2 regions of the Enterobacter sp. QK-SA4 genome follow, and region 1 is predicted to be linked to the other one. Evidence: predicted binding sites of a transcription regulator. Region 1 holds the regulator's gene; the other holds the start of a gene.
The links. Region 1 encodes LexA, which represses DNA repair genes until DNA is damaged. Its sites were predicted from a motif close to TNCTGTATGTACATACAGNA; they were not measured.
Positions count from the first base shown of each region.

Region 2: metR (HTH-type transcriptional regulator MetR) is a predicted target of LexA. The motif match lies at 3,620-3,639, and genes of this name have one in related genera.

Region 1 covers NZ_JBXFXH010000007.1:4,408,618-4,415,100, forward strand. The annotation lists gene AC1VYI_RS22855 (conjugal transfer protein TraF) at 1-1,053, opposite strand, end outside; gene AC1VYI_RS22860 (cupin domain-containing protein) at 1,226-1,714, opposite strand; gene zur (zinc uptake transcriptional repressor Zur) at 1,829-2,341, shown strand; gene AC1VYI_RS22870 (CsbD family protein) at 2,411-2,620, opposite strand; gene dinF (MATE family efflux transporter DinF) at 2,741-4,078, opposite strand; gene lexA (transcriptional repressor LexA) at 4,142-4,750, opposite strand; gene AC1VYI_RS22885 (diacylglycerol kinase) at 4,859-5,227, opposite strand; gene plsB (glycerol-3-phosphate 1-O-acyltransferase PlsB) at 5,382-6,483, shown strand, end outside.
Region 2 covers NZ_JBXFXH010000007.1:176,022-182,504, reverse strand. The annotation lists gene udp (uridine phosphorylase) at 1-25, opposite strand, end outside; gene AC1VYI_RS02370 (dienelactone hydrolase family protein) at 281-1,087, shown strand; gene metE (5-methyltetrahydropteroyltriglutamate--homocysteine S-methyltransferase) at 1,172-3,433, opposite strand; gene metR (HTH-type transcriptional regulator MetR) at 3,671-4,624, shown strand; gene AC1VYI_RS02355 (carboxylate/amino acid/amine transporter) at 4,512-5,411, opposite strand; gene yigL (sugar/pyridoxal phosphate phosphatase YigL) at 5,494-6,294, opposite strand; gene pldB (lysophospholipase L2) at 6,326-6,483, opposite strand, start outside.

The sequences.
Region 1 (6,483 bases):
GGCGGTCAGCGTCACCAGGTCGTTGTGCCAGGCGGCACCGGCGGTCACCAGCGGACGGATCTGGTAGGTGTCTTTATAGCTCACCACTTCTCCCGTCCGGCCGTTGCGGATACGGATATCTTTGGTGTCGATATCGCGCGACATCAGGTTTTGGCCGCTCACGCCAACGGTCCAGTGTTCGCCGAAATCAGCCGCAATACCGGCATCGACGTTAAAGCCCGTGTCGTCCGTGCGGTAGCGGCTGTCGTTCCACTTGTTACTGTCATAATCGTAGATTGACGTGGTGTAGTTATAGACCCAGGTTTTTTGCAGTTTTGGCGTAACCCCTACGGAAACCGGGACGCCGCCGAGGTCAAACTGACGGGCAACGGCAACACCATAGTCGGACACAATCGCTGCCCGGCCAGACGCCGTTGAGTTGAGATTTTTAGTGATCTGATCCGTACCGTTCAGCGCAGCGTCCAGGGCAACACCGGCAGCCACCACATTGCTTCGTTGAATACCGCGCAGATAATCAATATCTTGCTGATCGATAGACGAACTCACCCGGCCATGGGCGTACCCTTTCGCCATAAAGGCCACGGAAAGCACATCGTTAGGAATACTCACGGCAAGCCCTGCGCCTGCCGTCGCGCGTGCGGTTTTGCCCTTGAGATAGTCCAGCTCATCGGCCAGATCTTTGGCCGCGCCCTGGAATTGATTAATGGAACCTAACGGATTGGTGATGACCTGAATTGGCGTAAGGTTATCAACCACATCCTTATAGTGATTAATTTTGTCGTTGATGGTATCAATCTCATCCTGAAGATTGTCCTCATCCGTCACCTGAACGCCAACGGCCGGCAAAATGACCGTCACATCATCGTCCGGTTTTGCCTTTGCCAGCAACGCGGGGTTGATTAACGCCCCGCTACCATAGCTCCCGGAGGCAACGCCAGTGCCACCCATTGCGTCACTCCGTGATTCTGTCCAGGTATTGGCTGCTCCCGCCTGATTTGCCATAAACAAGGAAACAGCGATACTAACCACCGAAAATTTAAAATTTTTTTTCACAGTATGCCCGTTATAGTCTGTTATGAAATAACCCCTGTCTGTTATCACCCAAACAGGAACGAACTATTGCTGTGAATAAGTAGTAAAAGACCCGCTATTTCTATCCCTAAGTAAAACTTCCTTACGGCCTGTTGTATTTTGTGACGGCCCTCAATATTTATAGAAGAGGAAATTATTTTTTCCCAGGTTTTCCATCATGCGGTCCAAAAAACTGGGGCGGGTGGTCTACCCAGCGATCCTCACGGGTAGCGGCATAAACGGGGTTAAGCGGATAGTAGATGCGATTGTGTTTCTTGTTGGCCTCGCCAACGACCAGTAACCGCACCTCTTCGTCCGTGTTGTTGATAAAGGTATGGCAAATACCCGTTCCGGCAGGAAACCCCACGCTGTCGCCCGGTTCAAGTTTCCATAAATAGCCATTAATCCACGCTTCTGGATGACCTTCGAGCACATAAACGAACTCTTCTTCATCGCTTTCCGCATGCGGATAGGACGTCCTGCGCCCGGGCGGTAAACGCTCATGATGGATACCAATGCGCCCGAGCCCAAGCTTGCGAGCCAACGGGGCGCCGATAGAAAAACGCTCATCGCTATCTGGGTAGGTCGAATCATCCGCGCCTTCAACGTCGCGCCAGTGCCGAATACAGTCAGGTTTTTTCATTGTTTATTTCCCGGTTTGTAATGGGTCAGGTATAGCACAGACTGGCGGATCTCGGCGTTTTTACCAGAACATGATAAAGTGGGGGTTTCCGTCCTATAACATCCGGGGTGCTAAATGGATAAGTCCACAAAAGAGCTGTTAGCGCAGGCCGAAAAGCTATGTGCGCAACGCAATGTGCGCCTGACTCCGCAGCGCCTTGAAGTCTTACGTCTGATGAGCCTGCAGCAGGGTGCTATCAGCGCCTACGATCTCCTCGACCTGCTCCGCGAAAGCGAGCCGCAGGCGAAGCCACCGACGGTGTATCGCGCGCTGGATTTCCTGCTGGAACAAGGATTCGTGCATAAAGTTGAGTCCACAAACAGCTATGTGTTGTGCCATCTGTTCGATCAGCCTACCCACACATCGGCGATGTTTATCTGTGACCGATGCGGCGTGGTGAAAGAAGAGGCTGCGGAAGGCGTGGAAGATATTATGCATACGCTGGCAGCGAAAATGGGTTTTGCCCTGCGTCATAACGTGATTGAAGCGCACGGACTGTGCTCTGCCTGCGTGGAAGTGGAAGCCTGTCGTCATCAGGACGCGTGTCAGCACGACCACTCTATTCTTGTGAAGAAAAAACCGCGTTAACGGCAAAAGAAAAGGCGGCTCATGGCCGCCCTCAGGGTGTACTTCCTTGTACTTGCGGGTAAAGCCCGGTTACCAGCGGTAGTCGTTGCGTTTTTCCCAGTCGCCCACTTCTTTTTCCGCCTGGTCTTTCGCGTAGCCGTAACGTTCCTGAATTTTACCGACAAGCTGATCGCGTTTACCTTCAATGACGGTCATATCGTCATCAGTCAGCTTACCCCACTGTTCTTTCGCTTTACCTTTGAACTGCTTCCAGTTGCCGCCGATTTCGTCTTTATTCATCATCGTGTCCTCTTAGTTAAGCGTCGGGTCGTAACGTCCGTTACGTTCTTTTCTGCTGGACGTGATAATTATTGTAGTTAAGGATTCGGCAGTTGATTTCATATTCGGAATCTTTAACCGTCACGATATATCGTGACGTGTAGGGAACCAGGTATCGTTTTGCCAGTGGCGATGCCAGATAAAAGCCAGCGATATCCCTCTCAGCGAGAGGAAAACGGCCAGGGCCAGCCACAAACCGTGATTACCCAGCCAGGGAAGCGTCAGCAGCGTCAGGCCAAACCCTGCCGCCGCGACCGCCATGCTGTTGCGCATTTCCGCTCCGCGCGTCGCACCAATAAACATGCCGTCCAGCAGATAACACCAGACGCCGACCACCGGTAAGATGACTTGCCAGATGAGATAGTGACTCGCCAGCTCGCGCAGCGCAGGGATAGACGTAAGCAACGCGACGATTTGCTCACCAAGGCAGGCATAAACCAGGCCGAACGCCAGCGCCACCAGTCCCGACTGGCGGCAGGCTGCCCGCCAGACGTCCCGCAGCTGCCCGCTTTCGCGCGCGCCGTAAGCCTGCCCGGAATACGCTTCTACCGCATAGGCAAAACCGTCCAGCGCGTAGGCGGTAAAGGTCAGTAGCGTCATCAATACCGCGTTGACCGCAACGATTTCTGGCCCCAGTCGCGCCCCGAAAACCGTCAGCGCGCCGAAGCAGAGCTGAAGCAGCAGCGAGCGCAGCATGATGTCACGATTAAGCGCCAGCAGCCTACGGATATTGCCGCGCCATGCAGTTTTGAGCTGCGCCAGGGAGATGCCGCGCATCGCCAGCACGCGCCAGACCATCCACAGACCAATAATAAAGGTTCCGTATTCGGCAATTGCCGTCGCCAGCGCCGCGCCCCGCACGTTCATATGCAGGCCCATTACCAGCCAGACATCCAGCACAATGTTGAGAAGGTTGCCTACCACCAGCAAAATCACTGGTGCACGGGCGTACTGAACGCCCAGGAGCCACCCCAGCAGAACCAGGTTTGCCAGCGAGGCGGGCGCGCTGAGCCAGCGGATTTCAAGGAAACGTCGCGCCTGAGCAAGTACCGCCTCGCTGCCGCCGACAACATGGAGCGCAAGGTCGATAAGAGGCGCACGAAATAAAACGATTAACGCCCCTGCACCGAGCGCAAGGATCAGCGGCTGGACCAGCGCGCGCGCCAGACGCAGCGGATCTTTTGCACCATAAGCCTGGGCCGTGAGCCCGGTGGTGCTCATGCGCAAAAAGAGCAGCAGCATAAACAGGAAGCTGGTTGCCGTCGCGCCAATCGCCACGCCGCCAAGATAAACAGGCGAATCAAGGTGGCCAATAACGGCAGTATCGACCAGACCCAGCAAGGGAACGGTAATATTGGAGAAAATCATCGGCAGAGCAAGACGCCACAATGCCTTATCGGATGCCGTCAGCAGTGACATGAAAAATACCGGGAGTCGAGAATGGAGCAGGCTACAGCGGCGCCATAGCCTGTCAGGAAGAGGTTACAGCCATTCGCCGTTGCGAATGACCCCAACCGCCAGTCCTTCGATAGAGAAGTTGTGTTCGCGGAGATCGACCACAATCGGGGAGAACTCGTTGTTTTCAGGCAGTAGCTGAACGGTGTTCCCCTGTTTTTTCAGACGCTTGACGGTGACTTCATCATCTATGCGCGCGACAACCACCTGGCCGTTACGCACATCCTGCGTTTTGTGCACCGCAAGCAGATCGCCGTCAAGAATACCGATGTCTTTCATCGACATACCGCTGACGCGCAGCAGGAAATCAGCGCTTGGTTTGAACATGCCAGGATCGACCTGGTAGTGGCCTTCAATATGCTGCTGTGCCAGTAAAGGCTCACCGGCAGCAACACGGCCTATCAGCGGAATGCCCGTCTCTTCTTCCACCAGCAGGCGGATACCGCGTGACGCGCCTGAAACAATCTCAATCACGCCTTTACGCGCCAGCGCTTTCAGGTGTTCTTCAGCAGCATTCGGAGAACGGAAGCCCAGACGCTGCGCGATTTCCGCACGCGTGGGTGGCATACCCGTCTGGCCGATATGATCCCGGATGAGATCAAACACCTCTTGCTGCCTGGTCGTTAACGCTTTCATTCCGCCCCCTGGGTGTATATACAGTTATGCTGTGAGTATATACAGTCAAAGGCGATTTTGGAACCAAAAACTGCACAAAAAACCAGGGACTTAATTATTCCTCGAGGCTCATCGGAAATGTGACCAAAGCAGCGTGACCCAGGTGATAACAGCAGTGATAATCGCCAGCAGCACGGCAGCAGAGCCCATGTCTTTTGCGCGGCCAGAAAGCTCATGGAAATCTGAACCTATGCGATCAACAACGGCCTCAATAGCGCTATTAAGAATTTCCACTATCATCACCAGAAGCACGGAACCGATTAGAAGTACGCGGGTAATAGCATCAATATCAAGGAAACAGGCGACGATCACCGCGATGATAGCGGCGACGCCCTCCTGGCGAAAGGCAGCTTCGTTGATCCACGCGGCACGGAAACCTTTCCATGAATAGCCGGCGGCTTTGATGATACGCGTTAACCCAGTGGTATTATTGGCCATTAAAAGAACCTTTTATGAAAAAAAGCGTCAGTAACAGGAACTGTAGCGCGTTTCGCTACAGCCTGAAGTATGACGGGTAACAACAGAAATTTTGCGCGCTTTCTGTTATCCTTGCGCCGCAATTGCATTATTAACCAGAGGCTTTACATCGTTTATGTCCGGCTGGCCACGAATTTACTACAAATTACTTAATTTACCATTAAGCATCCTGGTAAAAAGCAAGTCTATCCCAGCAGAACCCGCGCTGGAATTGGGGCTCGATACGTCGCGTCCTATTATGTACGTTTTGCCTTATAACTCGAAGGCAGACTTACTGACGCTTCGCGCCCAGTGTCTGGCGCATGACTTACCTGACCCGCTTGAACCGCTTGAAGTTGACGGTACGCTGCTGCCGCGCTACGTGTTCATTCACGGTGGACCGCGCGTGTTTACCTATTACACGCCAAAAGAAGAGTCCATCAAGCTGTTCCACGACTATCTTGACCTGCACCGCAGCAACCCCGATCTGGATGTGCAGATGGTGCCGGTATCGGTGATGTTTGGTCGTCGTCCGGGCCGTGAAAAAGGTGAAGAGAACCCGCCGCTGCGCATGCTTAATGGCATCCAGAAGTTCTTCGCGGTCTCCTGGCTGGGACGCGACAGCTTTGTGCGTTTCTCCCCTTCCGTTTCGCTGCGTCGAATGGCGGACGAGCACGGTACCGACAAGATCATCGCGCAAAAACTGGCGCGCGTGGCGCGTATGCACTTCGCCCGACAGCGCCTGGCTGCCGTAGGGCCGCGTCTCCCGGCGCGTCAGGATCTGTTCAACAAGCTGCTGGCCTCCAAAGCGATTGCTCGCGCCGTTGAAGACGAAGCGCGCAGCAAGAAAATATCGCATGAGAAAGCCCAGCAGAACGCCATTGCGCTGATGGAAGAGATTGCAGCGAACTTCTCTTACGAGATGATTCGCCTGTCCGATCGTATTCTCGGCTTTACCTGGAACCGCCTGTATCAGGGCATCAACGTTCATAACGCCGAGCGCGTACGCCAGCTGGCGCATGATGGCCATGAGATTGTCTATGTTCCCTGCCACCGCAGCCACATGGACTACCTGCTTCTTTCCTACGTGCTCTATCACCAGGGACTGGTACCGCCGCATATTGCTGCCGGTATCAACCTGAATTTCTGGCCAGCAGGTCCGATTTTCCGCCGCCTGGGCGCGTTCTTTATCCGTCGTACCTTCAAGGGCAACAAGCTCTACTCCACCGTGTTCCGCG
Region 2 (6,483 bases), 4.2 Mb from region 1:
GATGAAAAACATCAGACTTAGACATAGGTGACTCCTCTGTGGGTCGGTTAGTCAGAAGAAGTAAAACGGTACTTTACAGAAGCAGTAAGCATATTTTCGTGACATACCTCACCATGGATGAAAATGATTACATTGAATTTCCATAAAAAAGTGATTTACATCACATTAACAAGTTATATCGCCAGGTGCTGCACAAAAGATAGACCGTTTAAGGCACTGTGAGTTGTTAACCTGGTGTCTATATTTACCTTTGCGCTAACTCATTGGTACGGAGAATGCCATGACTGAAAAAACCGGTTTTGCACCTGCTGCGGCCCCACATGCTTCAACCATCGTGTCGACGCCAGAAGCGGCAATTACCGCGGGTGAGACCTCCATTCCCACGCAGGGAGAGAACATGCCTGCTTACCACGCACGGCCAAAATCGGCGGACGGCCCGCTGCCCATCGTGATCGTGGTACAGGAAATTTTCGGTGTTCACGAACACATTCGCGATCTCTGCCGCCGGCTGGCGCTGGAAGGGTATCTGGCCGTTGCGCCAGAGCTCTACTTCCGTCAGGGCGATCCGAACGACTACAGCGATATTCCAACATTGCTCAGCAACCTGGTCAGCAAAGTCCCGGACGCGCAGGTGCTGGCCGATCTCGACCACGTCGCCAGCTGGGCGGCGCGCAACGGCGGCGATCCGCATCGTCTTCTGGTCACCGGTTTCTGCTGGGGTGGACGCATTAGCTGGCTGTATGCCGCGCATAACCCGCAGCTCAAAGCCGCTGTCGCCTGGTACGGCAAACTGGTGGGTGAAAAAACGCTGAATTCACCGAAACATCCCGTCGATATCGCCACCGAGTTAAATGCCCCCGTGTTAGGGCTTTACGGCGGTCAGGACACCGGCATTTCGCTGGATTCGGTAGAGACCATGCGCCATGCGCTCCGCGCGGCCAATGCGAAGGCGGAGATCGTGGTGTATCCGGATGCCGGGCACGCGTTTAATGCCGATTATCGTCCGAGCTATCACGCAGAATCAGCCAAAGATGGCTGGCAGAGAATGCTGGCGTGGTTTAGCCAGTACGGCGGTAAGAAAGCGTAATAAAAAAGCCCGGTGGCGGCTATGCCTTACCGGGCCAATAGGTAGGCCGGGTAAGCGTTGTCGCCACCCGGCAATCCAGCACCGCTACGCCTGACGCAGGTTCTGCGCCGCCTTCACCATGTTCGCCAGCGCCGCGCGCGTCTCCGGCCAGCCGCGGGTTTTCAGTCCGCAGTCCGGGTTCACCCACAGGCGTTCTGACGGAATGCGCTGGGCCGCTTTTTTCAGCAGGGCTTCAATCCACTCCACGCTCGGCACGTTCGGGGAGTGAATGTCGTACACGCCCGGCCCGATTTCATTCGGGTAGTCGAACTCTTCAAACGACTCCAGCAGCTCCATGTCTGAACGCGAGGTCTCGATGGTGATCACGTCGGCGTCCAGCGCGGCAATCGAATCCATGATGTCGTTAAATTCGCAGTAACACATGTGGGTGTGGATCTGGGTGTCATCCTTCGCCACCGCAGCGTTGATGCGGAACGCCTCCACGCCCCACTGCAGGTAGGCATCCCAGTCGCTGCGGCGCAGCGGCAGGCCTTCGCGCAGCGCCGGCTCGTCAATCTGGATAATGCCAATGCCTGCCGCTTCCAGATCCGCCACTTCATCACGCAGCGCCAGGGCAATCTGTTTGGCGATGGTTTCACGGGTCACGTCTTCACGCGGGAACGACCAGCAGAGAATGGTCACCGGACCGGTCAGCATCCCTTTTACCGGCTTGTCGGTCAGGGACTGGGCATACTTCGCCCACTCCACGGTGATCGCTTCCGGGCGGCTGACGTCACCGATAACCACCGGCGGCTTGACGCAGCGGGAGCCGTAGCTCTGCACCCAGCCGTTCTGGGTAAAGACGAAGCCGTCCAGGTGCTCGCCGAAGTATTCTACCATGTCGTTACGCTCGGCCTCGCCGTGCACCAGCACGTCCAGCCCCAGGCGCTCCTGCTCGATAATCGCCTGCTTGATGTGTTCCGCGATGCCGGTGCGGTAGTGATTCGCATCCAGATTGCCCTTTTTAAAGTCCAGGCGCAGGCCGCGGATCTCCGTCGTTTGCGGGAAAGAGCCGATCGTCGTTGTTGGCCACGCGGGCAGACTGAAGCGGGCACGCTGCGCTTCAGCGCGCACCTCGTACGGACTCTGACGCTGGCTGTCCCGGGCGGTGATGGCCGCCAGGCGTTTTTCCACCGCCGGGTTGTGCACGCGCGCCGAGTGACGGCGCGCCTGGATCGGGGCGCTCCATTCGGTAATTGCCGCCGTGTCGCCGCTGTTCAGCGCGTCGCGCAGCAGGGTCAGCTCTTCACATTTTTGCAGCGCGAAGGCAAACCAGCTTTTTACTTCAGGGTCGAGACGGGTTTCCACGCTCAGATCGATCGGACTGTGCAGCAGGGAACAAGATGAGGCCACCCACAGCTCACGTTTGTCGACGATGTCTTTGATTTGTGCGTATTTCTCGGTGAGATCGGCGCGCCAGACGTTACGGCCATTGATCAGCCCGGCAGAGAGCAGCCAGTCCGCTGGCAGGCGCTTGTGCAGTTCCGCGACATCGTCTTTACCGTGTACGAGATCAACGTGCAGGCCTTGAACCGGCAGCGCGGTAATGGTCTTCAGGTTCGGCGTCACGCCTTCAAAATAGGTCGTCAGCAGGAGTTTTACCTGACCGGTGAGCGCGTCATACGCCGGTTTGAAGGCATCGAGCCAATCCTGCGGCAGCTCAAGCACCAGCGCCGGTTCGTCGATTTGCACCCACTGAATGCCGCGTTTGCCCAGCTCACTCAGCACCTGTTTGTAGACCGGCAGAATATCCTTCAGCAGGCTGAGTCGGTCAAACGGCTCGCCCTTTACTTTGCCCAGCCACAGGTACGTTACCGGCCCGAGCAGCACCGGCTTCACCTGGTGGCCCAGCGCCAGCGCTTCATCCACTTCGTCCAGAAGCTCCGTCCAGGCCAGCCTGAACTGCTGGCCTTTGACGAATTCCGGCACCATATAGTGATAGTTGGTGTTGAACCACTTGGTCATTTCCGCCGCTGCCGCTGGCTCCCCCGTTGGCGCGCGGCCACGGCCGATGCGGAACAGAGTATCGATATCTACCGATCCATCGTTGTTCTGATGACGAGCCGGCACGTTGCCAAGCAGCAGGCTGGTCGTCAGAACATGGTCGTACCAGGCGAAATCGCCCACCGGCAGCAGGTCAATGCCCGCCTGTTTTTGCTGATCCCAGTGGCGGGCGCGCAGCTCGCGTCCTACCGTCAGCAGCTCTTCACGGGTGGCATTACCCGCCCAGTAGCTTTCTTGCGCTTTTTTCAGCTCGCGACGCAGGCCGACGCGAGGGAAACCGAGAGTGTGATTGCGGATTGTCATGTTTTTCTTCCTCTAATTAATTGTAAATCCTTTGGATTTTGAATTTAGGGAAGGCGGCAAGTTTGCTCATCCCCGGGAGCTTATATGAGTAAGTGACCGGGGTGAGTAAACGCAGCCAACGCACCATAAATTTAAAAGACGAAGGATTTTAGCCGTCCAGATGTTTACACATCCATAATTGGCAGTTACTGTATATTCCTCAAGCGCAAAATGTTCATGGCGAAGTGAAGGACTTTCATGATCGAGATTAAACACCTGAAAACGCTACAAGCGTTGCGGAACTGCGGTTCGCTCGCGGCTGCTGCGGCCACGCTGCACCAGACCCAGTCTGCCCTTTCTCACCAGTTCAGCGATCTGGAACAACGCCTCGGCTTCCGTCTTTTTGTGCGTAAGAGCCAGCCGCTACGCTTTACGCCGCAGGGTGAAATTCTCCTTCAGCTGGCGAATCAGGTCCTGCCGCAAATCGCCAGCGCGCTGCAGGCGTGTAACGAACCGCAGCAGACCAAACTGCGTATCGCCATTGAGTGCCACAGCTGTATTCAGTGGCTAACCCCCGCGCTTGAGAACTTCCGTCAGAAGTGGCCGCAGGTGGAGATGGACTTCAAATCCGGCGTGACCTTTGACCCGCAGCCGTCGCTGCAGCAGGGCGAGCTGGATCTGGTCATGACCTCTGACATCCTGCCGCGCAGCGGCCTGCACTATTCGCCGATGTTTGATTATGAAGTGCGCCTGGTGCTGGCGCCGGACCACCCGCTGGCCGCCAAAACGCGCATCACGCCGGAAGACCTGGCGACAGAAACGCTGCTGATTTACCCGGTCCAGCGCAGTCGTCTGGATATCTGGCGCCACTTCCTGCAGCCGGCAGGCATCAGTCCGCAGCTGAAAAGCGTGGATAACACCCTGCTGCTGATTCAGATGGTGGCGGCCAGAATGGGTATCGCGGCGCTGCCGCACTGGGTGGTGGAGAGTTTTGAACGCCAGGGTCTGGTGCAGACCAAAACCCTGGGTGAAGGACTGTGGAGCCGACTGTACGCCGCCGTGCGCGATGGCGAGCAGCGTCAGCCGATTACGGAGGCGTTTATTCGCTCAGCGCGGAACCACGCGTGCGACCATCTTCCGTTTGTGCGGAGCGCGGAGCGACCCATCGGCGATGGACCCACAGCGAAGCCAGGATCACCGCTCCCCCAATAAGGAAGCTCGGCCAGTGCGGCTGTTGCTGCCAGATGGCGAGGTTGACCAGCAACCCTGCCGGGACATGCACGTTGTTCATGATCCCCAGCGTACCGGCGTCTACCTGCGTAGCGCCGTAGTTCCACATGAAGTATCCCAACCCTGACGCCACTACGCCCAGCCAGACCAGAACGGCCCACTGCACGGCGGTGGTCGGCAGCTTTTGCGGATTACCGAGCATAAACCACGCCGCCACCGCGACAATCGCGGCGCCCATATAGAACCAGGCAAACGCGTTATGCTGCGGCATCGGGCGGGTTTCCATCAGGCGTTTGTAGCCCACCATGCCGATAGCGAAACTGATGTTGGCGAGCTGGACGAACATCAGCCCGGTCCAGAAGTGATCGCTCACTTTGTCGTAGCGAATAATCGCCGCACCAATCACAGCTAGCGCCGCGCTCAGCAGGTATCCCCAGCGCAGACGGCGTTTACTCAGCAGATCGTATATCAGCGTGATGTAGAGCGGCGTCAGCACGGTAAAGAGCAGGAATTCGGAGACGGACAGGTAGACGTAGGCCCGGAAGCTGAACAGATACATGATGCCGAGCTGCATCGCTCCCACCAGCATATACAGCACTATCGTTTTCAGCGATTGTCCGCGCGTGCGCAGAAACGGCAGGAACACCAGCGCCGCCAGCCCGACGCGCATCAGCACCGAGAAGTAGCTGTCGACCGAACCGGCAAGGTATTCGCCAATCAGGCTAAAGGAGAAGGCCCACAGGATAGTGGTGATAATGAGTAGCGCCACAATGCTTGTCTCTCAGAAAGAAGGAGAGGCATTGTAGCGAACTCTTTAGTTGACAACTGAGCAATAAACAACCGAATGAAGTTTATTCAAGGAACAGTTTACGCAGATACTTCGGTACCGCGTTGTCAGCGTTAGAACCAATCACTTCCAGCTCAGGGTGCAGATCCTTCAGACGCTGGTGCGCGTTCTGCATGATGCAGCCCTTGCCCGCCATCGAAAGCATCTCGGCGTCGTTCATGCCGTCACCGAAGGCGATACAGTCTTTCAGCCCGAAGCCCAGACGTTTCGCAACCGCTTCCAGCGCGTGACCTTTGGAGACGCCACCCGCCATTACTTCCAGACAGGTCAGGGTTGAGAAGCTCACGTTGACGCGATCGCCCCAGCGGGCGTTGATCGCCTGTTCCAGCGGGAGCAGCTCTTCGTGGCTGTCACAGGTGAAGAACACCTTGCTGATCCCTTCCGGCTCCAGCAGGCCCGGTTCGTAAAGGGAGTAGTTGAATACCGCTTCCTTGAAGAAACGCATTTCATCCGGGCGGTGGCGGTTCATAAACCAGTCGTCGTCGCGGTAAACGTTAGTAACGATAGCCGGGTTGTCATGCACCACGCCGAACAGATCGGCGGCAATATCGCGATCCAGATTGTGGGTAAAGATCAGGTTGCCGTCGGTATCATGCACGCGCGCACCGTTGGAGGTGATCATGTACGATTTGATCTCAAGATTATCGCGGATCTGCCCCACGTCCACGTGGTGGCGGCCGGTGGCGAACACAAAGTTCACGCCACGGGCAGTCAGGAGTTTTAAGGTCTCTTTCGCGTAAGGCGACAGGGTGTGGTCGGGGGAAAGCAGCGTGCCATCTAAATCAGATGCAACAACCTGGTACATAGGGATTTCAACCTCTGGTGGAAAACAAGAATCAATTATGCCTGTTGAAAAATTCAACAATGGCGTTAAGCGCGACTGAGCGCATAGCGTCCTTTTCAAAAAGGATCTCATGGAACGCGCCGTTAATGACCAGCGGTTTACCCCCTTCACAAGGGTGACCGGCTGCAGCGCGCAGTTCACAATAGCGGT